DNA from 3 places in the Erythrobacter sp. SN021 genome. Region 3 is predicted to be linked to each of the others. Evidence: predicted binding sites of a transcription regulator. Region 3 holds the regulator's gene; each other region holds the start of a gene.
What was found. Region 3 encodes LexA, which represses DNA repair genes until DNA is damaged. Its sites were predicted from a motif close to GTTCCNCNCTTGTTCT; they were not measured.

Region 1 (9,957 bases), on a different contig from region 3:
TTCTGGAAGCCAACCCGATCAGCGACATCCGCAACACACGCAAGATCGCGGCCGTCATCCGGAACGGGAGATACATCGACCGCGCCGTACTGGATGGCATGATTGCCGACCTCAGAGAGCGCAACCGCCGCTAGCTATTCGGCCGCCTCGCGCCCTTTACCGGTTCCGTCCTCGATCTGCGCGGCGTCTTCGGCATTGTAGCGCGGGGTAGCTTCGACCTTGGGCACTTCCTCGATCTCGCGCTTGCCGATTTCGATGCCCTTTTCGTGCAGGCGGCGCCCGGCGGACAGCACGTTGCGTTCGAAGCTGCCGACGAACTTGTTGTAATTGTTGACTGCGGTTTCGAGCCCCCCGCCCACGCGCTTCATGTGTTCGGCGGCGACGGCGAGGCGATCGTATAGCTCGGCCCCGGCCTTGCCGATTTCCACCGCCTCCTGCGCGATCGTGTCCTGCCGCCAGACCTGAGCCACGGTGCGCGCGATGGCGACGAGATTGGTCGGCGTTGCCAGCAGAACCTTGTTACGGAAGGCGAAATCCCACAACTCGGGATCGTGTTCGAGCGCGGCGGCAACGAAATGCTCGCCCGGCACGAACATCACCACATAGTCGGGCGTGTCGTCGAACTGGCTCTGGTAGCTCTTCGAACCCAAGGTCTGGACGTGGTTGCGCATCGATTTCGCGTGGAGATCGAGATGGCGGACGCGCTCGCCCTCGTCATCGGCCTCGAAGGCGGCCTGGTAGGCGTTCAGCGACACCTTGGCGTCGATCACGAGGCGTTTCTGGCCCGGTACATGCACTACCGCATCGGGGCGCAGGCGCCCTTCCTCGGTATCGATCGAGTGTTCGAGATTGAAATCGGTGTGTTCGGACAGGCCGCATTGCTCGAGCACGTTCTGCAGCGCCCGCTCGCCCCAGCGCCCGCGCGCCTTGGGCGCATTGGTGAGGCTGTTGCCCAGCCGCTGCGCCTCACGCCGGACCTCTTCCTGTCCGCGCTGCATCTCGGTGATCTGCTGGTACAATCGCCCGAAAGCGTCGGTGCGCTTTTCTTCCAGCGCGGCGACCTGTTTCTCGTAAGCCTCCAGCCGCTTGCCCACCGGATCGAGCAAGGCCTTCAATTTTTCCTCGCTGGTCTTTTCCGAATGGCCGAGCCGTTCGTTGGCGCGTTCGAGAAAAGCTTCCTGCGCCTTGGTCAGTACCGCCGACCCGGTGTTCTGAAATTCCTTGAGCAGTTCCTCGCGCGCTTCGATCAGCAGGCGCTTCTGCTCGTCGAAATTGGCGGTCTTTTCCTTGAGGGTGGCGAGTTCTGCGGTGAGCGCACCATTACTACGACGCAGTTCATCCAGCGCCGCTTCATGGGTCTTGCGCGTCTCGCGCAGCTCCGCATCGAGCGCATCGGCGCGGTCGGCGCGCACGCTGGCGTTTTCCAGATCGACGATCGCCTTGCGGAACTTCTCGTCGAGCTCCTTGGCGCGCGTCTCGCTCTCGCCATGGCGCGCCTGCCAGTCCTTGACCGGCGCCATGCCGAAGCGATGGCCGAGAAAGTATCCCAGCCCAAGGCCGAGAACGAGCGCGATGATAGCGAAAAGCGTCGGGTCCATCGCGTGACAGTAGGCGGAACGGAGGGGGAACGCCAGCCCCTCGACCACCCTACCCACAATCGTCGCCCCGGCCTGCGAGCCGGGGCTAGGCTTGCTTGCGCCGACTCAGCTACCGCGAAGACAAGCGGGACCCCGGATCAAGTCCGGGGTGACGATGATTGGGTACGGCGAGAGAGGCGGATTTACGCCGCTTCGCGCAGCTTCTTGAGCTTCTTCAGCGCCATGTTGCGCTTGAGGCGCGAGAGGTGGTCGATGAAGAGGATACCTTCGAGATGGTCCATCTCATGCTGGAGGCAGGTGGCCATCAGCCCGTCCAGGTCTTCTTCATGGGTCTCGCCCTCGAGGTCCTGATAGCGCACGCGGCAGGTCGCCGGGCGATCGACATCGGCGAAGATGTCGGGGACCGAGAGACAGCCTTCCTGGTAGGTCGCAAGTTCATCCGCCGGGTCGAGGATTTCCGGGTTGATGAAGACGCGCGGTTCTTTCTTCACCGGATAGTGCACATGCTCGTGACCGTCATGGTTGCAAGGTTCGGGCTCGGCGTCGGTATCCTCGGGCTGGAGGTCGATCACCAGCACGCGCTTGGGCACGCCGACCTGAATCGCGGCAAGACCGATGCCAGGCGCGGCATACATGGTTTCGAACATGTCGGAGACGAGGGTGTTCAATTCGTCGCCGAATTCGTCGGGTTCGACCTTCGTAGACACGGTCTTGAGCCGGGGGTCCGGCACTTCGAGGATTTCACGGATAGCCATATGCGGCTCAGATAGGCGCGAGCGCGAGATTCTTCAATTGTTCGTTGCGTGAGTTCATTGCGTGCGGGAAGCGCCTCCGCGCTTCCCTTGCGGCTGCACCGGCCCACTCCCCCACCCGGCCACCCATAAGATACCGTGCCGTGGGCGGCCGGGTGGGGGAGTGGGCCGGTGCAGCAAGCCTTCGACGGAGGTCGAAGGCGCACCCGACAAAACCTACCCCACCGGCCTTCTGGCTCTCAATGCCTGCGCCAGCGTGCCCTCGTCGAGATAATCCAGCTCGCCGCCGACAGGCAGGCCATGGGCGAGCTGCGTGATCCGCACCGGATGCTCCTCCAGCCGTTCGGCGAGGTAGTGGGCGGTGGTCTGACCCTCCAGCGTGGCGTTCATGGCGAGGACGATCTCGTCGATCCCACCCTCCTCCACACGCGCCAGCAGCGAAGCGATGTTGAGGTCCTCCGGCCGCACACCGTCGAGCGCGGACAGCTTGCCGCCGAGCACATGGTACTTGCCGGTGAACAGCTTCGCCCGGTCGAGCGCCCAGAGATCGGCGACGTCCTCGACCACGCAGAGCGATTTCGTGTCGCGGCGCGGGTCTGCGCAGATGGCGCAGGGATTGGTGGTGTCGACATTGCCGCAGGTGTCGCATTCGACCAGCGCTTCGCCCACCGTCGCCAGCGCCTCGAGCAGCGCGGGCAGCGCGCTTTCGCGGCGTTTGACCAGCCACAGCACCGCACGCCGCGCCGAACGCGGGCCGAGGCCGGGCAGGCGAGCGAGCGCGGCTGCGAGGGTTTCGATCTCTTGCGATGCCATGAGGCGACAGATAGGGGCCGCAGCGAAACAGAGAAAGGCCGTCATGCGCATTATCTTCATGGGATCGCCCGATTTCGCGGTGCCGACGCTGCAGGCACTGGTCGATGCGGCGCATGAGGTGGTGTGCGTCTACACCCAGCCGCCGCGCCCCGGCGGGCGACGCGGCAAGGAGTTGACGAAGACGCCGGTGCACCAGCGCGCCAGCGACCTGGGCATCGAGGTGCGGCATCCCAAGTCACTCAAACCCGCCGAGGAGCAGGAGGCCTTCGCCGCGCTCGATGCCGATGTGGCGGTGGTTGCCGCTTATGGCCTGATCCTGCCGCAGGCGATCCTCGACGCGCCGAAGCACGGCTGCCTCAACGTCCATGCCTCGATCCTGCCGCGCTGGCGCGGTGCCGCGCCGATCCACCGCGCGGTGATGGCGGGCGACCCGGTGACCGGCGTCACGATCATGCAGATGGAGGCGGGCCTCGACACCGGCCCCATGCTCGCCTTCGCGCGCACCCCGATCGAGGACAAGACCACCGGCGAGCTGACCGAGGAGCTGGCCGAAATCGGCGCGCAATTGATGGTCGGCACGCTGATCGATTTCGGCGTCCTTCACCCGCTTCCCCAGGACGATGCGGAGGCGACCTACGCCGCCAAGATCGACAAGGCCGAGGCGCGGATCGACTGGAACCGCCCTGCCGAGGAGGTGGTTCGGCATGTCCACGGCCTGTCCCCCTTCCCCGGCGCGTGGTTCGAACTGGGCGGCGCGCGCGTCAAGCTGCTGCGCGCCGAGGTGGTCGAGGGTTCGGGAACGCCTGGCGAAGTGCTCGACGACCGGCTGGCGATCACCTGCAAGGAGGGCGCGATCCGCCCGCTCGAACTGCAGCGCGCGGGCAAGCCGGCGATGGACCTCGACACCTTCCTGCGCGGCAATGCCGTGGCAAAGGGGACCACGCTGGCGTGACCACTCCCCCTCCCCCGTCATCCCAGCGAAAGCTGGGATCTCTCGCAACGAGGCGCGAAGCCGGTGACGATCCCAGCTTTCGCTGGGATGACGGACTTGCCTTATGACCCGCTTCGCCCTGACTCTCGAATTCGACGGTACGCCCTTTTACGGGCTCCAGCGCCAGAAGGACGGACCCAGCGTGCAGCAGGCGGTGGAGGAAGCCGCTTTCCGCATACTCGGCGAGGAGGTGCGGCTGCACAGCGCGGGACGGACGGACACCGGCGTCCACGCACTCGCCATGCGCAGCCACATGGATGTCGAGAAGGAAATCAAGCCTTTCCGATTGATGGAGGCGCTGAACGCCCATCTGCGGCCCGATCCGATCGCGGTGACGCATTGCGAGGTGGTGCCGGGTGACTGGCATGCGCGCTTCTCCTGCACGGGGCGATCCTATGTCTATCGCATTGCCAACCGCCGTGCGCCGCTGACGCTCGACCTCGACCGCGCCTGGCAGATTGGCACCCCGCTCGACCACGAGGCGATGCACCGCGCCGCTCAGGCGCTGGTCGGCCTCCATGATTTCACCACCTTCCGCTCGGCCCACTGCCAGTCGGACAGCCCGGTCAAGACGCTCGACCGGCTCGATGTCGAACGCCAGGGCGGCGAGGTACGCATCCATGCCGAGGCGCGCAGCTTCCTGCACCACCAGGTCCGCAGCATGGTCGGCTGCCTGGCGCTGGTCGGCATGGGCCGCTGGCGCGAGGAACAGGTGGCCGAGGCGCTGGCGGCACGCGACCGGCAGGCGCTTGGTCTCAACGCGCCGCCGCACGGGCTCTATTTCGTCCGCGCGATCTATCCCGAAGACGCTTGACGCAACGTCGCCCTAGCCAAGCGTGCGGCAGCGAGGTAGCGATGCTCCATAAACCGGATTCGAATATGGAGAATGGACATGCCAACCACCGGAAAGCAGCTTTTCACTACTCTTGAAAGCGACGGTACGCTTACGGTCGAAATCGCGAACAGCGAGTTTCGCGATCCCACGGGCAATCAAGTGCTGGTCAAGATGGAAGCTGCGCCGATCAACCCTTCGGACCTCGCGATCCTGACCGGCGCGGCCGATTTCGAGAATGCCGAATACTCGCCCGGCAAGGTCGTCGCCAAGATGCCCGAACCGTTCAATTCGGGGCAGAAGGCGCGCCACGGCCAACGTCTTCCGGCAGGCAATGAAGGTGCCGGCACCGTCGTCGCCACGGGTGACAGCGACATGGCCAAGGCGCTGATGGGCCAGCGCGTCGCCTGCGTACCGGGCAGCGCCTATGCCGAATACGCCATTGCCGACGCCGCCATGTGCCTGCCGCTGGGCGATCACAGCGCCGAGGCCGGTGCATCGAGCTTCGTCAATCCGATGACCGCTCTGGGCTTTGCCGAAAATGCCAAGATGGACGGCCAGAAGGCGATCCTGCACACGGTCGGCGCCTCGAACCTGGGGCAGATGCTGGTCAGGATCTGCCAGGAAGACGGGCTGGACCTCGTCAACATCGTGCGCAAGCAGGAGCATGTGGACCTGCTCACCGGGCTCGGCGCGAAGCACGTGGTCAATTCCTCGGACGAGAACTTCTTCGCCAATCTCAAGGCGACCATCGACGAAACCAACGCCTTTTACGGCTTCGACCCGATCGGCGGCGGCCAGATGGTCGACACCTGCTTCAAGGCGATGGAGCAGGTCGCGGTTTCGAAGATGACCGAGTATTCGCGCTACGGTTCGAACCAGGCGAAGCGCATGTTTATCTATGGCCGCCTCGACTTTTCGCCGACCACGCTGACGCCCTCCTACGGCTTCGGCTGGACGCTGTCGGGCTGGCTGCTGACCCCGTTCCTGCAGCATGCGGGCATGGAAACCGTGATGCGGATGCGCAAGCGCGTGCTCGACAACCTCACCACCACCTTCGCCAGCAGCTACAAGACCAAGGTCGATCTCGAAGGCATGCTGACCAGGGACGCGATCCTCGACTATCGCCAGATGAAGACGGGCGAGAAATATCTCGTCGTGCCGAACGGATAACCTCCGGAGCAGTCATTGCGAGCGAAGCGAAGCAATCCAGGGCCGGTCGGTACCACTCTGGATTGCCGCGCGGCTTCGCCGCTCGCAATGACGTGATCGCTAGCGGGCGTCGAAGGCGCGCTGGATGGCGGCGGGGTCGGTCTCGCCGCCCGCCAGCAGCAATTGCAGCAGAATGCGCGCCTTTTGCGGATTGAGCGCGCGCGCGGCGACGAAGCGGTTTTCGCTATCTTCTGGCTCGCGGTCGACAAGGCCCTCGTCGGCGCGGCTTGCACGAACCACGGGGATGCCGCGATGGGCGAACTTGACCAACTCGGTCCGCGCGCTCTCGGGCATATTGCCCTCGCCCACGCCCGCAACCACCACGCCGCGCGTGTTCTCGCCGATTTGTCGCCTCACGGCCGCCCCGTCGAGCCCTGCATGAGCGAAGACGACAATCACCTCGGGCAGTGTTTCGGGCCAGGCGAAGGCGGTCTGCGTTTCGCTGCGCCAAGGGGCACCGAACCATTCGAGCGAGGCGGGCGTTACCAGCCCGACCGATTCGCGCGGGAAGCCGCGAAACGCTTCGGTCCCGCGGGTGCGCACCTTGCGCACATCGCGCGCGGCGAACACGCGGTCGCCCATCACCACCAGCACCCCGCGCCCGGCGGCTTGCGCATCGCTCGCCACGCGCACGGCATTGGCGAAGTTCCTGAGCCCGTCATAACCGACCGCATCGGCGGGCCGCATTGCCCCGACCACCACCACCGGCTTGGCCGCAGGCAGTGTCAGGTCGAGCAAAAAGGCGGTTTCTTCCAGCGTATCGGTGCCATGTGTAACGATAATGCCCTGGCAATCCCCGTCTGCCAGCGCGGCCAGCGCGGCGATATGCAGCGAGTGCCAAGCATCCGGCCCAATATCCGCCGAATCGATATTGGCGATCTGCGTGCCCGACAGCTCGGCTTCGAGACCAAGCCCGCCGACGCGTTCGAGATAGTCCTCGATCCCGATCTCACCCGCGCGATAATCATGCGCGATGGCAGACCCGGCAATCCCGGCAATCGTGCCGCCGGTGGCGAGAACCGTGAGCTTTGTCGTCATGGCTGCACCGCCTAGCGCCGCCGATGCAAACTCGGCAATTGATTTTGACGATTTGGACGCTATGTGCAGCACACCGCCGACATGGCGGTTCCCGTGGTTGGGGCGATTAGCTCAGTTGGTAGAGCATCTCGTTTACACCGAGAGGGTCGGCAGTTCGAGCCTGTCATCGCCCACCACTTCCCGCAGATACGCCGAGCACTACTCCGCGATAGCCGCGTCGATGGCGGCGCGGGCCTCTTCCGACGACCAGTCGTAATCGCCCTGCACGCGCCAGACTTCGCGGCCGAGCGAATCGTAAAGCACCGTGGTCGGCATCATTCCGCCGCCGATCGCAAAGCCGAGTTCGTTCTGCGGGTCCATCCACGGTTCGAGCATGGCGAAATCGCCCTGCGCGAAGAACGGCTCCACCTTGTCCGCCCCCTGCATGTCCTGGCTGACGGTCAGGACCCTCAGGCGCCCCTCGTATTCGCTCGCCAGTTCGTCGAGCAGCGGCATCTCCTTGACGCAGGGTGCGCACCAGGTGGCCCAGAGATTCACTAATACGGGCATACCCTGCAACGCGCCGAGATTGAGCACGCGTCCATCGGTATCGGTGACATTGGCCGCCGGCATCAGCGTCCCTGCCTCGCTGGCGTCGATCCGGCCGGTTGGCGCGGATGAAGCGGTGCTTTCTTGCGTCGCATCGGACGCGCCCCTATCGCAGCCCGCGACAGCAAGACCGAGGGTAATGGCAAGCGTGAACGACAAGCGGGACAAGGAAAGCTCCAATTCGATGTGGGGCGGCAGGTTCGCCGAGGGGCCTAGCGCGATCATGCGCGAAATCAACGCCTCGATCCCCTTCGACAAGGCTCTCTGGCGCGAGGATATAGCGGGCAGCCGCGCGCATGTCGCCATGCTGGCCAAACAGGGCATCGTGAGTGAGGCCGACGCCAAGGCCATCGACGAGGGTCTTCAACAGATCGCGGGCGAATACGAGCGCGATGGGGTGCCCGAGGACTGGGATCTCGAAGACATCCACATGACCGTGGAAGCGCGGCTGACCGAAATCGTCGGCCCCGCCGCCGGGCGCCTCCATACCGCGCGCAGCCGCAACGATCAGGTGGCGACCGATTTCCGCATGTGGGTGCGCGTCGCCATGCAACGCGCCGTCGCCGGGATCGACGCCGTGCTGGGCGCGCTGGTAGTCCGGGCGGAAGAGCATGCGGACAGTATCATGCCCGGCTTCACGCATTTGCAGACCGCGCAGCCGGTGACGCTCGGCCATCACCTGCTGGCCTATTTCGAGATGCTGATGCGCGACCGTTCGCGCTTTGCCGATGCGCTGACGCGGCTGGACGAGTGCCCGCTGGGTTCGGCGGCGCTCGCGGGCACCGGATTCGATCTCGATCGCGACATGACCGCCGCAGCGCTCGGTTTTGCAAGGCCGACGCGCAACAGCCTCGATGCCGTATCCGATCGCGATTTCGCGCTCGATTACCTGATGGCGGCGAGCCAGTGCTCGCTGCATCTCAGCCGTCTGGCGGAAGAGTTCATCATCTGGGCGAGCCAGCCCTTCGGCTTCGTCAAGCTGCCCGATACGCTCTCGACCGGCAGTTCGATCATGCCGCAAAAACGCAATCCCGACGCCGCCGAACTGGTGCGCGGCCATGCGGGCCGAGTGATCGGCTGCGCTACCAGCCTGATGGTCACGATGAAGGGCCTGCCCCTAGCCTATTCGAAGGACATGCAGGACGACAAGCCGCCGGTTTTCGAAGCGGCGGGCCTGATCGACCTGAGCCTCGCCGCCATGGCGGGGATGGTGGCCGATAGCAGGTTCGATACCGTCCGGATGCGCAAGGCGGCCGAGGCCGGGCACGCCACCGCCACGGACCTTGCCGACTGGCTGGTGCGGCAAGCGGACATCCCGTTCCGCGAGGCGCATCACATCACCGGCGCGGCGGTCAAGCTGGCGGACGAGAAAGGTGTCGCGCTAGACGGCCTGGCCATCGACGATCTCACGGCGATCGACCCCCGCATCGACGAGCGCGTGTTCGATGCACTGTCGGTCGATGCCTCGGTCGCGGCGCGCGCTTCCTATGGCGGCACGGCGCCGGTTCGCGTAAGGGAGCAGGTGGCCGCGGCGAAGCAGCGCCTCGGGATGGAGGATTGATGCGTTACCGGGTCACACTTGTCGCCGCACTAATGCTGGGCGCCTGCGGGCAGAAAGCCCCGCTCGAACCCGTGGAAGGCGCCTCGCTGCCCCCGGCTCCCTATGGCGCGGCGGTGCAGCCCGATGCCGACGAGCTGCTCGTGCTCGATCCCGAAGCGGCACCGGCTCGCAATGTCGAATTGCGCACCCGGTCGGAAGAACGCGAAGACGATCCCTTCGACCTCCCGCCCGAGTGATATCAAGATAACAAGCAAGCCTTGCTCGACATAGGCGCGGGCTTTCGGCACAGGCGCGCGCATGGATCATTTCCAGCATCGAGACGGCGTGCTGTACGCCGAAGACGTTCCCCTGCCGCGCATTGCCGAGGAAGTGGGGACCCCTGTCTATGTCTATTCGCGCGCGACGCTGGAACGGCACGCGCGCGTATTCCGCGAGGCGCTTTCCGGCCTCGACGATCCGCACATCGCCTTTGCGGTGAAGGCCAATCCCAATCTTGCCGTGCTGAAGATCCTCGCGAACGAGGGGTACGGCGCCGATGTCGTCTCGGGCGGGGAGCTGACACGCGCACTGGC
Region 2 (9,957 bases), 280 kb from region 3:
TCCGGTCAGCACCGTCGAACCGCCGACGGCCAATGCCGACACGCCCTCCGATACGGACGGTCAGGACATTCCGCGCGGGAGCGAGCCCGACGTCAAACGCCGGGGCTAGGTCGGACCATCAGCCTGCAATCGTGCTCCGCACTGCAGCCAGTGCCACATCGGCCTTGCTGCCGTCGGGGCCGCCGCCCTGGGCCATGTCGGGGCGACCGCCGCCGCCCTTGCCGCCAAGCGCCTCGACACCGGTGCGTACCAGCTCGACCGCGCTGAAGCGGTCGGTCAGATCGTCGGTAACCGCCACGGCAAAGGCGGCCTTCCCTTCGTTAACCGCGCAGATCGCCGCGATACCCGAGCCCATACGCGTCTTCGCCTCATCGAGCAGCGGGCGCAGTTCCTTGGGGTTCAGCCCATCGATCACTTGCCCGGAGAACGTTACGCCCCCGATATCCTCATCGGCCGGGCCAGCATCACCCGAACCGCCGCCGCCTAGCGCGAGCGCACGTTTGGCCTCGGCCAGCTCCTTTTCGAGCCGTTTGCGCTCCTCGACCAACGCAGCGACACGAGTGGGCGCATCGTCTGGCGAAGTTTTGAGCGCGCTGGCGATGGTCTTCACCGCTTCATCGCGTGCGACCAGCCATTGGCGCGCCGCCTCGCCGGTCAACGCTTCGATCCGGCGCACACCCGAACTAACGGCGCTTTCCGACACGATCTTGAACAGACCGATATCGCCGGTCGCCTTGACGTGGGTGCCGCCGCACAGTTCGACCGAGTAGTCGCGCCCGCTCCCATCCCTGGCACCGCCTTTGCGCCCCATCGAAAGCACGCGGACCTCGTCGCCATACTTCTCACCGAATAAGGCAAGCGCGCCTGCCTCGACCGCATCTTCGGGGGTCATCAAGCGCGTACCGACGGTTTCGTTGGCACGGATTTCCTCGTTCACTTCGGCCTCGATCGCGGCGACGTCCTCCTCGCTCAGCGGTTTGGGATGCGAGAAGTCGAAGCGGAAGCGGTCGTCGGACACGAGCGAGCCCTTCTGCGTCACATGCCCGCCGAGCCGGTTCCGTAGCGCGGCATGGACAAGGTGCGTCGCCGAATGGTTGGCGCGGATGCGGTCGCGGCGCTCGGCATCGACTTCGAGGTGGACGGCATCGCCAAGCTTTACCGAGCCCTTGGCGATCGTGCCGACATGCGTGTGCAACCGGCCCAAGGGCTTGTTGGTGGTCTCGACCGCGAATTCGAGCCCTTCGGGCGTCCAGATGCGGCCCGCATCGCCCGTCTGGCCGCCGCTTTCGCCATAGAAAGGCGTCTGGTTGGTCAGGATGACGACCGCATCGCCCTCATTGGCCGAATCCACTTCGGCACCGTCCTTGACGATGGCGACGACCGCCGCCTCACCCGTGGTCGAGTTGTAACCGGTAAATTCGGTCGAGCCCTCGCGCTCGGCAATGTCGAACCAGACGTCCTCGCTGGCGGCCTCGCCAGACCCCTTCCACGCGGCGCGCGCGGCGGCTTTCTGCTGTTGCATCGCCGCGTCGAAACCGTCCCTGTCGACGCCGATCCCGCGGCTGCGCAGCGCGTCTTCGGTAAGGTCGTAGGGAAAGCCGTAGGTGTCGTAGAGCTTGAACGCGGTCTCTCCGGCGAGAGTGCCGCCCTCGCCCATGTCGCCGGTCGCCTCGTCGAGCAGCTTGAGCCCCTTGTCGAGCGTGCGGCGGAATTGGGTTTCTTCCCGCTCGAGCACTTCCTCGATCAGCGCCTGGCCGCGCTGGAGCTCGGGATAGGCCTGCCCCATCTCGGTGACGAGCGCGGGCACAAGCCGGTGCATCAGCGGCTCGCTTGCGCCGAGCAGGTGCGCGTGGCGCATCGCACGGCGCATGATCCGGCGCAGCACATAGCCGCGCCCTTCGTTCGACGGCAGCACACCGTCGGCCATCAGGAAGCTGGTCGAGCGCAGGTGATCGGCGATCACGCGGTGGCTGGCGGTGCGATCGCCTTCTGCCTTCACGCCGGTCAGCCCCTCGCTCGCCGCGATCAGGTTCTTAAACGTATCGGTATCGTAATTGTCGTGAACGCCCTGCATCACCGCGGCTACGCGTTCGATACCCATTCCCGTATCGATACTCGGCTTGGGCAGATCGCCAACGATCTCGTCGTTTTCCTGCGTGAACTGCATGAAAACGAGGTTCCATATCTCGACGAAGCGGTCGCCATCCTCTTCCGGACTGCCCGGAGGGCCACCCCAGATGTGATCGCCATGATCGTAGAAGATTTCCGAGCACGGACCACACGGCCCGTCCGAACCCATCGCCCAGAAATTGTCCTTGGTCGGTATGCGGATGATCTTCTCGTCGGCAAAGCCGGTAAGCTTCTTCCACAGGTCGAACGCCTCATCGTCGGTATGATAGACCGTGACCAGAAGGCGTGCGGGATCGAGGCCCCATTCCCTGGTCAGCAGCGTCCATGCATGATGAATCGCCTGCTCCTTGAAATAGTCGCCGAAGCTGAAATTGCCGAGCATCTCGAAAAAGGTGTGGTGCCGCGCCGTGTAGCCGACATTGTCGAGATCGTTGTGCTTGCCCCCGGCCCGCACGCATTTCTGCGCGCTGGTCGCACGCGGTGCGGGCGGCTGTTCAAGGCCGGTGAAGGCGTTCTTGAACGGCACCATCCCGGCATTGACGAACATCAGCGTGGGATCGCTGAACGGGACGAGCGGCGCGCTGGCGACTTCGGCATGCTCGTGGGAGCCGAAATAGTCGAGAAAGCTGCGGCGAATGTCGTTGGTCGAAGTCATGAGCGCGCAGTTAGGCAATCGCGCATCGCCCGACAAGCGCGAATGCCCGGACAGACTGTGCAGTCCCGGCGATCAGCGGGGCGAACGAGCGGTCACGATCCAGCAGGCAGCGGGAAGCGATACTGCGTCGCCGCGATGATGGGCTTCCAGCACGCCGCGCAGTCTGGCGAGTGCCTCGCCTCGCGGCGCCCCGTCGAGCGACGCGATAGCGCGCGCTGCGGGGCCGATGCGCAGGAAATAGGAAAGCGCCTCGTCCACCGCATCCTCACCCTCGCCCACGACCATTGAATAGTCGATCGGTTCGAAACCGATCTCCTGCCATCCGGCTTCGGAAAGTATGCCCTCGACCCGCTCGCGATCGCCGAATGCAAAGGGGCCGGGCGCATGCGGATCGGGTTTCGGACCGTCTCCCGGCGGCAGGGCAGAGGCGAGCTCGCGAACCCAACCGTTTTCGCCGCGCTCGCGGAAGCAGGAAAAGACGAGGTTCGCACCGGGCATCGCCTGGCCCGCAATATGCGCGAATGCGGCGACGGGATCATCGAAGAACATGACGCCATGGCGTGAGACCAGCAGATCGGGCCGTTCGCCCTCGCCCGCGGTCCACGCAGCAGCATCGCCGAGCGCGAAGCGAAGATTGCCGAGCTTGGAGGCGCGCACCCGTGCAACGCCGAGCAGATCCGTGCTGACATCGACGCCAGTCACCCGAGCGGAGGGTGTATCGGCAGCCAGCGCTACCGAGAGTTCGCCCGCACCGCACCCGATGTCCATCACCCGCGTGAAAGCATGCGCGCGCGCAACCTCAAGCAGACGCTCGGTCACCGGGGTGAAACTGCGGTCTGTCCGCTGCCATTCCTCGGCCCAGGCGTTCCCGACCTGTCCGGTCCATTCGAATTGCTCGGTCATGTTCTCACTTTTGATAGAAGTCGCGATACCATTCGACGAAGCGCCGTACGCCCTCGCCTATATCGGTGTTCGGTACATAGCCGGTGAGCGCGCGGAGCAGTTCCGCATCGGCCCAGGTCGCGGGCACATCGCCGGGCTGCATCGGCATGAGATTGCGCTTGGCTTCGACCCCGAGTGCCTCTTCAATCGCCGCGATCATCGCTTCAAGCTGCACGGGTCGCGAATTACCGATATTCACCACACGCCATGGGGCAACAGGGGAGAGGCTGTCGCCTTCGGCGATGTCTGCCAGGTCTGTGGGACGCTGCGGCGGCGCGTCGATCAGCCGCCGCACGGCTTCCACGAGGTCTTCGACATAGGTGAAGTCGCGCATCATCTCGCCATGGTTGTAAACGTCGATTGCTTCTTGGTTGAAGATTTTAGCGACGAACTTGAACGGAACCATATCTGGACGTCCCCAAGGGCCATAGACGGTGAAGAAACGGAACATCGTTACCGGGAGGCCAAACAGATGCGCGTAGGAGTGCGCCATCGCCTCGGTCGCCTTCTTCGTCGCCGCATAGAAGGACATCTGGTGATCCGCCTTCATCGTCTCGCGATAGGGCATCTCGGTATTCGCGCCATAGGCCGAGGAGGTCGAGGCGAGCAGCATGTGTTGCGGCGGATGAGCCCGCGCCGCCTCAATTAGTTCGAAGGTGCCCACGAGATTGCTCTCGAGATAGCTACGCGGATTGTCGATCGAATAGCGCACGCCAGCCTGCGCGGCGAGGTGAACGACGATGTTCGGCCGGTGTTCGGCGAAGAGATCGGCCAATAATCCCGGGGTTTCGATGGGCTGGTTGATCGCGGAAAAGCCCGCACTCTGCAGCAGCGCGGCCTGGCGCCTGCGTTTGAGATCGGGATCGTAATAATCCGAAAGGCTGTCGATTCCGATCACCGTGAATCCGTCAGCCAGCAGTCGACGGGAGAGGTGATAACCGATAAACCCTGCCGATCCCGTGACCAGCGCGGTGCGTGTCTCGCCCATCAATCGGCGCCGAACAGGTCGCGGGTGAAGACCTTCTCGCGCACATCGGCGAGATCGGGATCGAGGCGATTGGCGACAATGACGTCCGCGTCCTGTTTGAACCGGCCGAGATCGCGTTCGACCCGGCTGCCGAAGAAGCTATCCTCCTCCATCACCGGTTCGTAAACGATCACCTCGATCCCCTTGGCCTTGACCCGCTTCATGATGCCCTGGATCGAGGACTGGCGGAAATTGTCCGAACCGGCCTTCATGACCAAGCGGAAAATGCCCACCGTTTTCGGCGCCTTGGCGATGATCCGATCGGCGAGGTAATCCTTGCGGGTACGGTTGGCATCGACAATCGCGCGGATGAGGTTCTGCGGAACCTCCGAGTAATTCGCCAGCAACTGCTTGGTGTCCTTGGGCAGGCAATAGCCGCCATAGCCGAAGGACGGATTGTTGTAATGCGAACCGATGCGCGGATCGAGACCGACACCATCGATGATCTGGCGCGTGTCGAGGCCGCGCGAGAGAGCATAACTGTCGAGCTCGTTGAAGAAGGCGACACGCATGGCAAGATAGGTATTGGCAAAGAGCTTGATCGCTTCCGCCTCTTCGGCATCGGTCAGCAAAACCGGGACATCGTCGACCAATGTGGGTTGGACCAGCAGATTGGCGAAGCTGCGGGCCCGGTCCGAACGCTCGCCGACAACGATACGCGATGGGTGAAGATTGTCGTACAGCGCCTTGCCTTCGCGCAGGAATTCGGGGCTGAAGATGATCCGGTCGCTCGCGAACCGCCTACGGGCCTCGGTCACGTATCCGACGGGCACGGTGGATTTGATGACCACGACGGCGCGTTCATTGCCGATCAAGACTTGTTCGATCACCGCATCGACCGCGCTCGTGTCGAAGAAATTGGTCTCGACATCGTAATTGGTCGGCACGGCGGCGACGACGAATTCCGCACCCTCGATCGCAGCGGAGGCATCGGTGGTGAAGGACAGGTCGAGATCCTCCCGGCGGAGATATTCCTCGACCAGCTCGTCCTGGATCGGCGAGGTCCGCTCGGCCAGCATCGCGACGCGCTCGGTAGAAACGTCACATCCGACTACCGTATTGTGCTGCGCCAGCATGATGGCATTGGAAAGGCCGACATAGCCGAGCCCGAAAACCGCGATCTTCATCGAACCACCCGTCAATCAGCATCCAGCCGCGAGACGCGGCAGCGCGGGCCTTCTGTGGGGTGGCGGAGACGAATGCAAGCCTTGCTCCGATCCTCTCACCATATGAAATAGGCACCACCGCGCTTACGCGCGCGCTGCCAGGCAGGCCGGGCGTGGATCGCTTCGACGAAGTTCGCCAGCTTCGGCGCCTTTTCCGCATAGCCCTGCATCACAGCGATTTCGGCCGGGAAGCTCATCATCACATCGGCCGCCGACCAGTCGGCACCGACGAAATGCAGATCGTCGGAGATCTTGTCCTCGGCGAACTGGATGTGCGCGGCGAGCTGTTCCTCGATGCGGGGCATTATCGGGGCGGCCGCATCGCCGAGATGCCCGGCATAGATCTTGAGCATGACGGGGACGAAGAAACTGCTTTCGCCGAACTGCATCCATTCCAGATGGCGGATGTGGTCCTCGCCGTCCGACGCGGGGAGCCAGTCCTCGCCGCCATGGCGCTCGCACAGATACTGGATGATCGCCCCGCTTTCCGCCACGCATACGCCATCGTCCTCGATCAGCGGCGACTTGCCGAGCGGATGGGCCTGCTTGAGTTCGGGCGGAGCCAGGTTGGTTTGTGCGTCGCGCTGGTAGTGCACGATCTCGTACGCGGCCCCCAATTCCTCGAGCAGCCAGAGGATACGCTGCGAACGGCTGTTGTTGAGGTGGTGGACGGTGATGGTCATGCGGCAGGCCCTCTCTTGCGATTCGCCCGCACCCTATCTGCGCGGAGCAGCCTCGACCATGCCGGAAACGGAAAAGCCGGTGCGGCCAAGAGGAGGCGCGCACCGGCTTTCCGTTTGTTCGGGAGCGCCGGGGGACAGTCCGGCTTGCGCGCCGTCCCGGGGGATCGGGGCCGACGCGCTCCCGCTTGAAGAGAGGTCAGTCCTCGTCCGCGTCCGGGCCGGTCATCATCTCTTCGGCGACCTCGTCGGTGCGGCCGCGAATGGCGGCTTCCAACTTGGCACACATCTCGGGGTTTTCCTTGAGGAACTTCTTGGCGTTTTCGCGGCCCTGGCCGATGCGGACGCTGTCATAGCTGAACCAGCTGCCCGATTTCTCGACCACGCCCGCCTTGACGCCGAGGTCGAGGATTTCGCCGATCTTCGAAATGCCCTCGCCATACATGATGTCGAACTCGACCTGCTTGAACGGCGGGGCGACCTTGTTCTTGACCACCTTCACGCGGGTCGAATTGCCGATCACCTCGTCACGATCCTTGATCTGCCCAGTGCGGCGGATGTCCAGGCGAACCGAGGCATAGAATTTGAGCGCGTTGCCCCCGGTGGTGGTTTCGGGATTACCGTACATCACGCCGATTTTCATGCGCAGCTGGTTGATGAAAATCACCATGCACTTGGAACGGTTGATCGAGCCGGTCAGCTTGCGCAGCGACTGCGACATCAAGCGGGCCTGGAGGCCGACATGACTGTCGCCCATCTCGCCTTCGATTTCGGCGCGCGGCACGAGAGCCGCGACCGAATCGACCACCAGCACATCGATCGCGTTGGAGCGGACCAGCGTATCGGTTATTTCCAGCGCCTGTTCGCCCGTATCGGGCTGCGACACAATCAGTTCGTCGATATCGACACCCAGCTTCCGGGCATAGACCGGATCGAGCGCATGCTCGGCGTCGACGAAAGCGACCGTGCCGCCCGCCTTTTGCGCTTCGGCCAGCACATGAAGCGCCAGCGTGGTCTTGCCCGAGCTTTCCGGACCATAAATTTCAATCACGCGCCCCTTGGGCAGACCGCCCACGCCCAGCGCGATATCCAGGCCGAGCGACCCGGTGGAGATCGCCTCTACCTGCATGGTTTCCTTCTGGCCCAGCTTCATCGCCGAACCCTTGCCGAACGCACGATCGATCTGTGCGAGCGCGGCGTCCAATGCCTTCTGGCGGTCTGCGTCCACTTTCTTGTCCTCTACGAGCTTCAGACTTGCCGCCATGACATTACCTCCTGCACTTGGCCAGAGCCGCATCCCGACTCTTCAACTGGCAAGCGGTGTACCCGGTTCGTTCTCATAGAACAAGAGGGGAACGAAAATATTTTCGGCACCCCCCCCTTCGCCGTCGATTTCCGCGCTGTGGCTGGCTCAGTCGCGCTGTTCGCTCAATACCTCGGCGACCTTGGAATTGATCTGCTGGACGCTGAAAGGTTTGGGAATGAAGTGCATATTGTCGATGTCGATATCGTTGCGAAGCTGCTCTTCGGCATAGCCCGACATGAACAGAATGGGGATGTCCGGCTTCACCCTACGAATGGCGCGCGCCATTGCCGGTCCATCCATCACCGGCATGACGACATCGGAAACGATGAGATCGAACTCGGTCGAACCATTGGCCACCTCGGCCAGCCCTTCTTCGCCATCCGTCACCGTGGTGACGGTGTAGCCGGCGCGGACCAGCGCCCGCTCTGCCACGGCGCGAACCATGTCTTCGTCCTCCACGAGCAGCAGCTTGCCGCCGGCGGACCATTCGGTGGCCTTGGGCTCCTCGGGCTCCTCCGTGGTCATATCGGCGGGCATTTCGCCCTTGTGCACGGGCAAATACATGGTGAACCGCGCACCTATGGGAGCGCCGTCAGGCCCCTGCACGTTGTCGGCGAATATGAACCCGTTCGACTGCTTGACGATGCCATAGACTGTCGACAGGCCCAGCCCGGTTCCCTTGCCCTGCTCCTTGGTCGTAAAAAAGGGCTCGAAGATCTTGTTGAGATGCTCTTCGGGAATACCCCCGCCCGTATCCTGCACGATCAGCACGGTATAATCGTCGGCGGGCATGATATCGATGCCCATCTTGCGCACATCCCGCGCCGATACGCGGCGTGTGGCGAGGGTGAGCCGACCCTTCCAGTCCTGCTTGCCACGCTTGTGAGCATTGGCCTGCATGGCATCGCGCGCGTTGACGGCAAGATTGATGATGACCTGCTCGAGCTGCTGCGGATCGGCCCGCACCGAGCCCAGTTCGCGGTCGTGACGAACCGAAAACTCGATCTTCTCACCCATCAGGCGTTTCAGGAGCTGGCTGACCTCGCTGACGACATCGGGCAGTTGCAGCACGACCGGGCGCAGCGTCTGCTGACGGCTGAAAGCGAGCAATTGGCGTGTCAGGCTGGCCGCACGGTTCGAATTGGCCCGGATCTGCTGGATATCGTCATAGTCGCTGTCGCCCGGCGTGTGACGCAACAGCATCAGGTCGCAATAGCCGATGATCGCCGTCAGCACATTGTTGAAATCATGCGCGACGCCCCCCGCCAATTGCCCCACCGCCTGCATCTTGGTGGCTTGGGCGACCTGGCGGCGCAGGCGCTTTTCCTCGGAGGAATCGGAAATGGAGAGCAAAACCGCCGCGTCGCCCAGCCCGCGCACGCCGGCAAGGCCGATCGACACCGGCTCTTCCTTGTCGTTGGCCAGTCGCACGGCCATGTCGCCGCTGGATGTCGCCCCCTTGGCAAAACGGCGGACGGTATCGGCCATCGCGGCCTTGTCCTCGCGCACGACCAGATCGGACGGGAATTGCGGCAGTCCTTGGCTCTCGCGCTCGACCGCGCGCAGGAAAGCTTTGTTGGCGAACAGGAAACGGCTGTCGCGATCGGTCAGGGCAAGACCCAGCGGCAAAGCGGAAAGCAAGGCTTCGAGTTGCGGAACCGCGGCTTTTCCGTTGTTTTCCCAACCCCCGCCGATCCCCACGGTGCTGTCGACAAGCAACATCATGGACGGCGCCTGATCGGCATCGCTCAACCTGCCGTCCGCCGCCACATCGAGCGGTACATGGACCAGCGTCTGGGGCGATCCCTGCTGGCCTTCGCGCGCGAAATAGATGCGGTCGCGATCGTCGGAACGTAGCAATTGTACGAATTCGACCCCGCCGAGCGATTTTTCCCGACTGCCCGTAACGCGCTCCGCCAGGCCCGGGGTAGTCGAAAGCACGATGCCATCGGGCGCCACCAGAGCAAGCTCGATCCCCGCACGCGAAATTACTTCGCCGAGCCGACCCGACATCCGTTCCGCCAACCCGTCATAGCTGCGTTCCTCGCGAA
Region 3 (9,957 bases):
CGATGGGCACGTAGTCGCGCTCGGTCGGACCGGTGTAAAGCTGGCGCGGACGGCCGATCACCTGAGCGGGATCGGAGATCATTTCGTTCCACTGAGCCACCCAGCCAACCGTGCGGGCGAGGGCGAAGAGCGCGGTGAACATGGTGGTCGGGAATCCGATCGAGTTGAGGATGATCCCGGAATAGAAGTCCACATTGGGGAAGAGCTTCTTTTCCCTGAAGTAATCGTCGTTGAGCGCAAGCTCCTCGAGCTGAAGCGCGGTTTCGAAGACCGGATCGTTCACGTTGAGCGCTTCGAACACTTCGCGCAGCGTCTGCTGCATCACCGTCGCGCGCGGATCGTAGTTCTTGTAGACCCGGTGGCCGAAGCCCATCAGGCGGAACGGATCGTTCTTGTCCTTCGCGCGCTCGATATAGTGCGGAATGCGATCGGGCGAACCGATCTCCTGCAGCATGTTGAGCGCAGCTTCGTTGGCACCGCCATGCGCCGGTCCCCACAGGCAGGCAATGCCGGCCGCTATGCAGGCGAAGGGATTCGCGCCCGACGAACCGGCTAGGCGCACGGTCGAGGTGGAGGCGTTCTGCTCGTGATCGGCGTGGAGGATGAAGATCCGGTCCATCGCGCGTTCGATCGCGGGGTGGATTTCATATTCTTCCGCCGGAACGCCGAAGGTCATGCGCAGGAAATTGCCGGTATAGCTGAGGTCGTTCTTCGGCTGCAGGAACGGCTGACCGACCGCATATTTATACGCCATCGCCGCAATCGTCGGCATCTTGGCGATCAGGCGGTGGCTGGCGATCTTGCGCTGTTCAGGGTCCGAAATGTCGGTGCTGTCGTGGTAGAAGGCCGACAGCGCGCCGACCACGCCGCACATGATCGCCATCGGGTGCGCATCGCGGCGGAAACCCTGATAGAACTGGCGGAGCTGGTCGTGCACCATGGTATGGCGCGTGATGGTGTAATCGAAATCGTCGAGTTCCTGCTGCTTCGGCAATTCACCGTTCAGCAGCAGATAGGCGACTTCCATAAAGCTGGAGTTTTCGGCGAGCTGGCCGATCGGGTAACCGCGATGGAGCAGGACACCTTCTTCGCCGTCGATGTAGGTCAGCGCACTCTCGCAGCTCGCGGTCGACTTGTACCCTGGATCGTAGGTGAATTTGCCGGTCGTGCCATAAAGCTTGCGAATGTCGACGACATCCGGCCCGACGCTGCCCTCCAGCACGGGAAATTCCTGGGTCTTGTCGCCCAGATCGAGAGTTGCCTGCTTGTCGGCCACGCGTTTCTCCTACTCGTTTTTCTCGGTGCCTGTCGGCGAGACCTGCGCATCGATACGCAGGAGCGACTCTTCCTTGCCCAACAGGACCAGCACATCGAAAATGCCGGGCGACGTGGTTGTGCCCGTCAACGCTGCGCGCATGGGCTGCGCGAGCTTGCCGAGACCCAGTTCGAGCTGCTCGGCATAGGATTTCGTAGTGGCTTCCAGCGCCTCGATTGTCCAGTCATTTTGCACATGCAGCATTTTTGACAATCCGGCGAGGCGATGACGAGCGTCGTCGTCGAGAAGCTTGGCTGCCTTTTCGGTCATTTCGAGCGGACGGTTCGCAAAAAGAAATGCTGCGCCATCAGCAAGTTCTACGATGGACTTCGCGCGGGTTTTGAGAACCGGCATCGCTTCTGTCAGCAGCGCGACATCCGCTTTCGGCCCGATTCTGGCGGCAACGATTTCCGCCAAGCGCGCATCGTCGGCCTCGCGGATATAGTGGCCATTGAGGTGCTGCAGCTTCTTGATGTCGAAGCGCGCCGGCCCTTTACCGACGCCATCAAGGTCGAACAACTCGATGGCTTCCGCCTTGGTGATCTCCTCGCGGTCGCCATGACCCCAGCCAAGACGCAGCAGGTAATTGAAAAGGGCTTCGGGCAGAACGCCTTCTTCGTCGCGATAGGCCTCTACGCCCACCGCGCCGTGGCGCTTGGACATCTTAGCCCCGTCCGAACCGTGGATCAGCGGGACGTGTGCATAGACCGGGTCGGGCCAACCGCCCTCGATCGTGTCCATCGCACGGATGATCGGCAATTGTCGAAAGGCGTTGTTGAGGTGGTCATCACCGCGGATGATATGCGTTACGCCCATGTCGTGATCGTCGACAACAACTGCGAGCATGTAGGTCGGCGTGCCGTCGGCGCGGAGCAGGACGTAATCGTCGATCTCGGCGTTGTTTACCGTGACTTCGCCCTGAACTGCGTCTTGAATCGTCGCCGCCCCTTCGGTCGGCACCTTCAGGCGGATCACAAAGGGCGCGCCGTCGGGCGCTTCGCTCTCGTCGCGGTCGCGCCAGCGTCGGTCGTAACGCATCGGCTGCTTGTTCGCGCGCTGCTCTGCACGCATGTCCTCGAGTTCCTCGGGGGTCGCGAAGCACTTATAGGCATGCCCCGCTTCGAGCAGCTTGTGTGCGACTTCGGCATGGCGTTCGGCGCGGTCGGACTGAAACACCGGTGCCTCGTCGAAATCGAGGCCCAGCCAGTCGAGGCCGTCGATGATTTTCTCGATCGCATCGGGGGTGCTGCGCTTGCGATCGGTATCCTCGATCCTCAACAGCGCGCGGCCACCGTGATGCCGCGCGTAAAGCCAGTTGAACAGTGCCGTTCGCGCGCCGCCGATATGGAGATAGCCGGTAGGCGAGGGAGCAAAGCGGGTGACGACCTGCCGGGTCTTGCTGTCACTATCGCTTGCCATTGTCTCACGCTTCCTTTCAAACACTTGCATGGCGACGCAGGGGACGCCTTCGATACCGATGGGGGAAGCGGGCGAAGAAGCCCGCCAGATAGTGCCGCGCCATTGGCGCATGCGCGGTCTCTTGTCCAGTTTCGCACAGCGCATCGAGACCTTTCTCGAAACTGCTCGCTTCGATCGCGGGCCGTGGCTCGTCGTGGCTTTTGCCGGTGGAATAGGTCTCTGGTTCCAGTTGGGAACACGGTGGCAGTGGCTGGCAGCGATCGGACTGGCGCTGGGAACCGCTTTCGGCGCAATCGCTCTATGGCGCGGCGAGCAGAAACGCGGTTTCACTCTGGTCGGAATCGTCTCGATCTGCATTGCCTTGGCCGCCGGAATCGCATTGGTCTGGGCGCGCTCGGCGATGGTGGGAGCGGAACCCATCCCGCAGCCGCGCTTCGAACAGATCGACGGGCGGATTCTCGAGCGCGAGGAACAGCCTGCGGAAGATCGCGTGAGGCTCATCCTTGCCGCTCGCGATTCCCAGACCGGCCGGGCGGTGGCATACCGGATCAACATACCGTGGACGCAGGACCGGGCGGCGCTGCGCGAGGGGGCGAGAGTGCGCCTGTCGGCCCGTTTAATGCCCCCGTCTCCGCCGATCGTCCCGGGTGCTTACAACTTCGCGAGACGAGCCTGGTTCGAGGGACTTTCGGCGACCGGATCGGCAGTCGGCGAAATCGAGCTGATCGAGCCATCTCGGGATTCGGCGGCATCCCTCGCATCGATCCAGAGAGGCCTTTCGGGGCATGTCCGCGATAGGCTCGAGGACACCACGGCCGGCGCGATTGCGGCGACGCTGGCCAGCGGAGATCGGGGCGCCATTCCCCAGGCGGACGAAGAGGCTATGCGCGATGCCGGGCTGACGCATCTGCTTTCGATCAGCGGGTTGCATGTCAGCGCGATCATTGCGGCAACCTATCTGCTGGCTCTCAAACTGCTCGCCCTTTGGCCCTGGCTGACCTTGCGCGTGCGGCTGCCGCTGCTGGCAGCCGGTACGGCTGCCCTTGCTGGCATCGGTTACACGCTGTTGACCGGTGCCGAGGTTCCGACGGTTCGGAGCTGTATCGGGGCATTGCTCGTCCTGGTTGCGCTGGCGCTCGGGCGAGAACCGCTTTCGATGCGGATGGTGGCGGTGGCGGCAGGCGCCGTTCTTGCACTATGGCCCGAATCGCTGGTGGGACCGAGCTTTCAGATGAGCTTCGCCGCGGTTATCGCCATCGTTACCCTCCACAACGTTCCGGCAATCCGGCACTTCCTTGCACCGCGTGAAGAAAGCTGGTTGCGCCGCCTCGCTCGGCGCGCATCGGTGCTATTCCTGACCGGCCTCGTGATCGAGCTTGCGCTCATGCCGATAGTCCTGTTCCACTTCCACCGGGCGGGGGTCTATGGCGCGGCAGCCAACCTGATCGCGATCCCTCTGGTGACATTCGTTTCCATGCCCCTCGTGGCATTGGCTCTCTTGCTGGATATTGTCGGGGCGGGCGCCCCCGCATGGTGGCTGGTCGGACATTCGCTCGATCTCCTGCTCGCCATTGCCCATTTCTTCTCGGAGCAGCCCGGCGCGGTGAAACTGGCTCCGCGTATCGGGTTAAGCACTTTGACCCTATATCTCGCCGGCGCGTTGTGGTTGGCACTATGGCAAGGCAGGGCTCGCCTGTGGGGACTGGCGCCGGTTGCTGTGGCCGCCTTCCTTATGATTTCGGCATCCGCGCCCGATATTCTCGTCACGCGCGATGGGCGGGATATCGGCGTGGCGAACGAGGCCGAACACGTGCTGGTCCTGCGCGATGGCAAGACGAACTACGCACGACAGAATCTGCTTGAGCTTTCCGGAAGTGACCTGGAGCCGATACCGCTGGTCCAGTGGCCTCACGCCCGATGCAGTGCGGAATTCTGCACGCTGACCGTAAAGCGAGGGCCCCCTAAGCAAGAACCTCGCAACTGGACGATCCTCGTCGCGCGCAACCGGGACCTCGTCGCGGAGCGCGCACTGGCCGCGGCTTGCCAGAGAGCGGATATCGTTATCGCCGAACGCTATTTGCCACGGAGCTGCCGCCCACGATGGCTGAAGATAGACCGCCTCTTACTCCAGAGGGAAGGAGGGACGGCGATTTATCTTTCTTCCCGGGAGGTCGCGACGGTCGCGCAGGACCAGGGTGAACATGGCTGGTGGCGGGCTTCCGTCCGCTAGTCGCCAATGCGTTCATCAGTGGTAGCGCCGCAAGAGCCCCGCCAGCTTGCCCTGCACCTGGACCCGATGCGGTTCGTACATCTGCGCCTCATAAGCGCTATTGGCCGGATCGAGCCGGACACGACCTGCATCGCGGCGCAGATATTTGAGCGTGGCCTCCTCATTATCGACCAGCGCGACTACGATCTCTCCGTCACGCGCATTGTCGGTGCGTTTGATCAGCGCGAAATCGCCGTCGAAAATACCGGCCTCGACCATCGAATCGCCCGAGACTTCCAGCGCATAATGTTCGCCAGGGCCGAGCAGCGCGGCAGGCACCGGCATGCTCGACTGGCCTTCGATCGCTTCGATCGGAGCGCCGGCGGCGATGCGGCCGTGCAGGGGAACGTCGATGATATCGTTGGCCGGCTCGGGCGCGACTGCCTTCGCGGTCAGCGCCGTGGCGACCGCATCGTTCGCGGGAGCAGGCTTGGGAGAACCCATGACCGCGTCTTCCGGCAGTTTGACAACCTCGAGCGCCCGCGCCCGATTGGGCAGCCGACGAATGAAACCGCGTTCTTCCAGCGCGGAGATAAGCCGGTGGACGCCCGACTTGCTCTTGAGGTCCAATGCCTCTTTCATTTCCTCGAAGCTGGGGGAAATACCAGTGTCCTCCAGCTTTTGCTGGATGAAGCGGATCAATTCGTGCTGCTTGGCGGTCAGCATGGTGCGAACTCCCGTGTCGCCTGTTCACAAACGCGTGAACGAATGCGGAACAAGTAAGCAACCCCTTTCCACAAGTCAAGCAATAGCCCCGGTTTGGAGCAAGTTGCGCTGGAACAGGTGTTCCCGCTTTGCTCCTCTCCCGCCGTTTCAGCCGCCAAGCAGGGTGCGGGTTGCCGCTTCGACATCGGGCTGCCGCATCAGGCTTTCTCCGACAAGGAAGCTGCGCACGCCAGAACGAGCGAGGCGGGCGCAATCGGAATGGGTCGAGATCCCGCTCTCGCCGACCAACAGGGCGCCGTCCGGGGCGTGGGCGGCGAGCGTTTCGGTTGTCGCAAGATCGGTATCGAAGGTCTTGAGGTCGCGGTTGTTCACACCGATCAAGCGCGATTTCAGCCGGGCGGCGCGTTCCATTTCGACGCTATCGTGGACTTCGACCAGGACATCCATTCCGTAATCGAATGCCGCTGCTTCGATTTCATGCATGGCACTATCGTCGAGCGCAGCGACGATAATCAAAATCGCATCGGCACCGATCGCGCGTGCTTCGACGACTTGCCACGTATCGACCAAGAAGTCCTTGCGCAGGACCGGAAGGGGGCAGGCTGTGCGCGCTTCGACGAGATAATCCTCGTGACCCTGAAAGTAGGGGGCGTCGGTCAGCACCGACAGGCAGGCAGCTCCGCCCGCAGCATAGGCGCGCGCGTGCTCGGCGGGCCGAAAATCCTTTCGGATTAGGCCTTTGGAGGGTGATGCTTTCTTGATTTCGGCAATCAGGCCGAACCCGCTCTGCTGCGCGCGTGCCAGGGCCGAGCGGAAGCCACGGGGTGCCGATTGTCCAAGCGCCGCCGCGTCCAGATCGGCGCGCGAACGGGCTCGCTTGCGCGCGGCGACTTCCTCGCGCTTGGTTGCGCAAATCTCTTCGAGCTTGTTCATGTCAGATGGCCATCGCGATCCATTTTTCGAGCAGCGTCTTGGCCTTGCCCGAATCCAGCGCTTCGGCGGCGATTTCCGCGCCTTCGGTCCAGTCGTCGGTGCGCCCGGCGACGATGAGCGTCGCGGCGGCATTGAACAACACCGCGTCGCGATAGGGGCCGGGGGTCCCCGACAGAAGAGCTTCCAACGCCCGTGCGTTATGCTCCGGTTCGCCCCCGCGGATCGCTTCGACGGGTGAATGAGGCAGGTTGGCCTGCACCGCGACGACGCGGCGCATCTCGAAATCATTGCCCGTCACGTCGGCCAGTTCGTTTCCGCCCGCCAGGCTCAGTTCGTCGAGGCCTTCGTCACCCGAGGCAATGAAGGTCCGCTCGGTCCCCAGCTTGGCCTTGGCGGCGGCATAGATAGGGACATAGGCGGGACGGGCGATGCCGATCAGTTGCCGCCGTACCCCGGCGGGGTTCGACAAGGGACCCATCAAATTGAAAATGGTCCGCACACCGAGCTTCTGGCGAATGGGTTGAATGCGCCCCATCGCAGGGTGGTGGTTTTTGGCGAAGAGGAAACAAATTCCGAGTTCCGCCAAGGTCTTCTCGGCGCTTTTCCCCGCAGCTTCCATGTCGAGGCCAAGCACTTCGAGTGTATCCGCCGCGCCCGATTTGCTGCTCGCCGCGCGATTGCCGTGCTTTGCCACCGGGACACCGCATGCCGCGACGACCAGGCTCACCGCTGTCGAGACGTTGAGCGTGTGATGCCCATCGCCCCCGGTACCGCAGCAATCGACGGTCCCTTCGGGAGCTTCGACCGGAATCAGCCGGGTCCGGAGCGCACGGGCAGCCCCAGCGATTTCCTCGGACGTTTCACTGCGCGCCGACATGTCCACGAGAAAACGGGCGACGTCCTCGTCGGACGTCTCGCCATCGAGAATCCAGCCGAAGACCTCTTCCGCCTCCTTCTCGCCAAGGTGCTGCTTTGCATCGGGAAGTCGTTTCATGCCGGGGCCTTGGCGGCGATACCGCAGATTTCGAGGAAGTTGGCAAGCAGTGCGTGGCCGTGTTCGGTGGCAATGCTTTCGGGGTGGAACTGAACGCCGTGAATCGGCAGTTCGCAATGGCGGAAGCCCATCACGCTGCTGCCGTCGAGACCCGGTGTTTCGCTGGTGGCGTTGATCTCCAGGCAGTCGGGAATGTCCTCGACCACGAGCGAGTGATAGCGCGTCGCGGTAAAGGGCGAGGGTAGGCCGACAAAGACTCCGCTCGCATCATGCGTCACCGGCGATGTCTTTCCATGCATCAGCCCACCGCGCACCACGCGCCCGCCGAAATGCTGGCCGATTGCCTGATGACCAAGGCACACGCCGAGCAGAGGTTTGCCCGCATCGGCGCAGGCCGTCACGAGGTCGAGGCTGATCCCCGCTTCGTTCGGTGTGCAGGGTCCGGGCGAGATCAGATAACCCGCATGGTCTGCCGCCAGTGCCTCGCGCGCCGAAATGGCGTCATTGCGCACCACCTCGACATCCGCGCCCATTTCCGTGAGGTAATGGACGAGGTTGAAGGTGAAGCTATCGTAATTGTCGATTACGAGAATGGAGAGGCTGTCGGTCATGCATGCCGTCAATGAAGCTCTGGCGCCAGGCTTTCAAGCAAGGAAAGCTGCGAGACGCGAAACGTCAGCGTGATGTCACGCCCGCTTCCCGGCCAGCCGGTCGGTGGCCCGGACCAGGCCGTCGACGATACCGGGTTCGCTCGCACTATGTCCGGCATCGTCGACCATCCAAAGCTCCGCCTCGGGCCAGGCTTTCTTCAGCGCCCAGGCCGCGCTTGGCGGGGTGCAGATGTCATGGCGGCCCTGCACGATGATACCGGGAATGCCGGTGAGCCGATCGACATTGTCGAGCAATTCGTTTTCTTCGAGAAAGAAGCCCTCGAGAAAGAACTTCGCGCAGATGCGCGCGAATGGAACCGCCTTGGCTGGATCGCCGAAGCTTTCCAGCAGGGATTCGTTCGGTAACAGCGTGGCGACATGGCCCTCCCACAGCGACCATTCGTGCGCCGCGGCAAGCCGCGTCGCTTCGTCCTCGCTCGTCAGGCGGTTGTAATAGGCGCGCACCAGGTCGCCGCGCTCCTGCTCGGGAACGAGGCCGATGAACTGGTCCCACTGTTCGGCCATGATCTCGCTCGCCCCGTAGCCGTAGAGCCAGGTCTTTTCCCGCTCCCGCGCGAGAAAAACGCCTCGTAGAACCAGTTCGCTCACCCGGTTCGGATATTTCTGGGCGTAGGCAAGCGCCAGTGTCGATCCCCAACTGCCACCAAAGACCTGCCATTTGCTGTGGCCACACATCTCGCGAAGTCGCTCGATATCGTCGACGATCCGCCAGGTGTCGTTGTTTTCGATTTCGGCGAAAGGCAGCGATTTTCCGCAGCCGCGCTGGTCGAACAGCAGCACATCGTAGAGATCCGGATCCCACTGTCTGCGATGATCGGGCGCCATGCCGCCACCTGGACCTCCGTGGAGGAATACCGCAGGCTTCGCGCCCTTGGTGCCGACCCGTTCCCAATAGAGCGAGTGACCTTCGCCGACATCGAGCATGCCGGACTCGAACGGTTCGATCGCGGGATAGAGCGTGCGGCGGGGTTCGGTCATTCGGAAGCCTTTTTCTTGATGACGGCAATCGGGCCGATGGGGGCGCCTGTGTCGAGCCTGTCGGTAGCCGGGTTCCAGAGCAGCGACACATTGCCGTCGAGAAACAGCGCATTCTTTACGTCCAGCTCGTCCTTGTAGAACCGGGCGAGCTTGCCGAAAGAGATCGGAGCATTCGATATCACGAAATGCGCGCGGCCATTGTCGTCGACGCCGACTGCGTTGCGGATCAGGCGCGAAGGCCCGTCATGCGTTATTGTGGGATGGATTTTGCCATCCACCACCAGCATCGGACCAGATTGCGTGCCGAATTCCGGGCGTTCGGTAACATTCGCGAGAAAGCTGTCGGTGCTGCGAACCACCCACTTGCCATCGCTGCCGTAGAACACGCCATTGGGCTTCATGTGGAAATTGCCTTCGCCATCGGCGGTGTTGAGCGCCTGCAGGCGCTCGGAATCCTCGACGAAGTAGCCGATCGGCTCGCCCTCATCGTCATACATCCCCGCATTCATTGCGAAAGCGATAGTGTCGGGATCCTGCGCGCGAGCGAAATCGGTCAGGCTGCGATATGGTGCTTCGCCCCTTGGTCCGAGGTCCATCGCGATCCGATGCCGGGAAGGCACTGCAAGACAATGGGTTAGCGGTGTGTCCTCGAAAATGATCGAGCGGCAGGCGCTCTCGACCTGGCTGGCAAGCGTAGCCGTGGCGCTTGGCT

Region 1: a site for LexA is predicted at 1,614-1,629, ahead of L5849_RS06500 (DNA recombination protein RmuC). Genes of this name have one in related genera too.
Region 2: a site for LexA is predicted at 7,942-7,957, ahead of recA (recombinase RecA). Genes of this name have one in related genera too.

What each region holds. Positions count from the first base shown of each region.
Region 1 is NZ_JAKKUW010000002.1:381,355-391,311, forward strand. It holds gene L5849_RS06495 (amidohydrolase family protein) at 1-134, shown strand, start outside; gene L5849_RS06500 (DNA recombination protein RmuC) at 135-1,598, opposite strand; gene L5849_RS06505 (peptide deformylase) at 1,781-2,353, opposite strand; gene recR (recombination mediator RecR) at 2,567-3,163, opposite strand; gene fmt (methionyl-tRNA formyltransferase) at 3,207-4,115, shown strand; gene truA (tRNA pseudouridine(38-40) synthase TruA) at 4,219-4,968, shown strand; gene L5849_RS06525 (zinc-binding dehydrogenase) at 5,047-6,159, shown strand; gene L5849_RS06530 (asparaginase) at 6,259-7,236, opposite strand; tRNA gene L5849_RS06535 (tRNA-Val) at 7,337-7,412, shown strand; gene L5849_RS06540 (TlpA disulfide reductase family protein) at 7,435-7,992, opposite strand; gene argH (argininosuccinate lyase) at 8,009-9,385, shown strand; gene L5849_RS06550 (lipoprotein) at 9,385-9,621, shown strand; gene lysA (diaminopimelate decarboxylase) at 9,683-9,957, shown strand, end outside.
Region 2 is NZ_JAKKUW010000001.1:596,816-606,772, forward strand. It holds gene L5849_RS02890 (hypothetical protein) at 1-109, shown strand, start outside; gene alaS (alanine--tRNA ligase) at 119-2,785, opposite strand; gene L5849_RS02900 (trans-aconitate 2-methyltransferase) at 2,858-3,688, opposite strand; gene L5849_RS02905 (NAD-dependent epimerase/dehydratase family protein) at 3,693-4,715, opposite strand; gene L5849_RS02910 (nucleotide sugar dehydrogenase) at 4,715-5,881, opposite strand; gene L5849_RS02915 (glutathione S-transferase family protein) at 5,977-6,603, opposite strand; gene recA (recombinase RecA) at 6,800-7,864, opposite strand; gene L5849_RS02925 (response regulator) at 8,012-9,957, opposite strand, start outside.
Region 3 is NZ_JAKKUW010000001.1:319,923-329,879, reverse strand. It holds gene L5849_RS01575 (citrate synthase) at 1-1,276, opposite strand, end outside; gene gltX (glutamate--tRNA ligase) at 1,286-2,734, opposite strand; gene L5849_RS01565 (ComEC/Rec2 family competence protein) at 2,763-4,964, shown strand; gene lexA (transcriptional repressor LexA) at 4,980-5,669, opposite strand; gene trpC (indole-3-glycerol phosphate synthase TrpC) at 5,817-6,602, opposite strand; gene trpD (anthranilate phosphoribosyltransferase) at 6,604-7,596, opposite strand; gene L5849_RS01545 (aminodeoxychorismate/anthranilate synthase component II) at 7,593-8,207, opposite strand; gene pip (prolyl aminopeptidase) at 8,283-9,245, opposite strand; gene L5849_RS01535 (phosphodiester glycosidase family protein) at 9,242-9,957, opposite strand, start outside.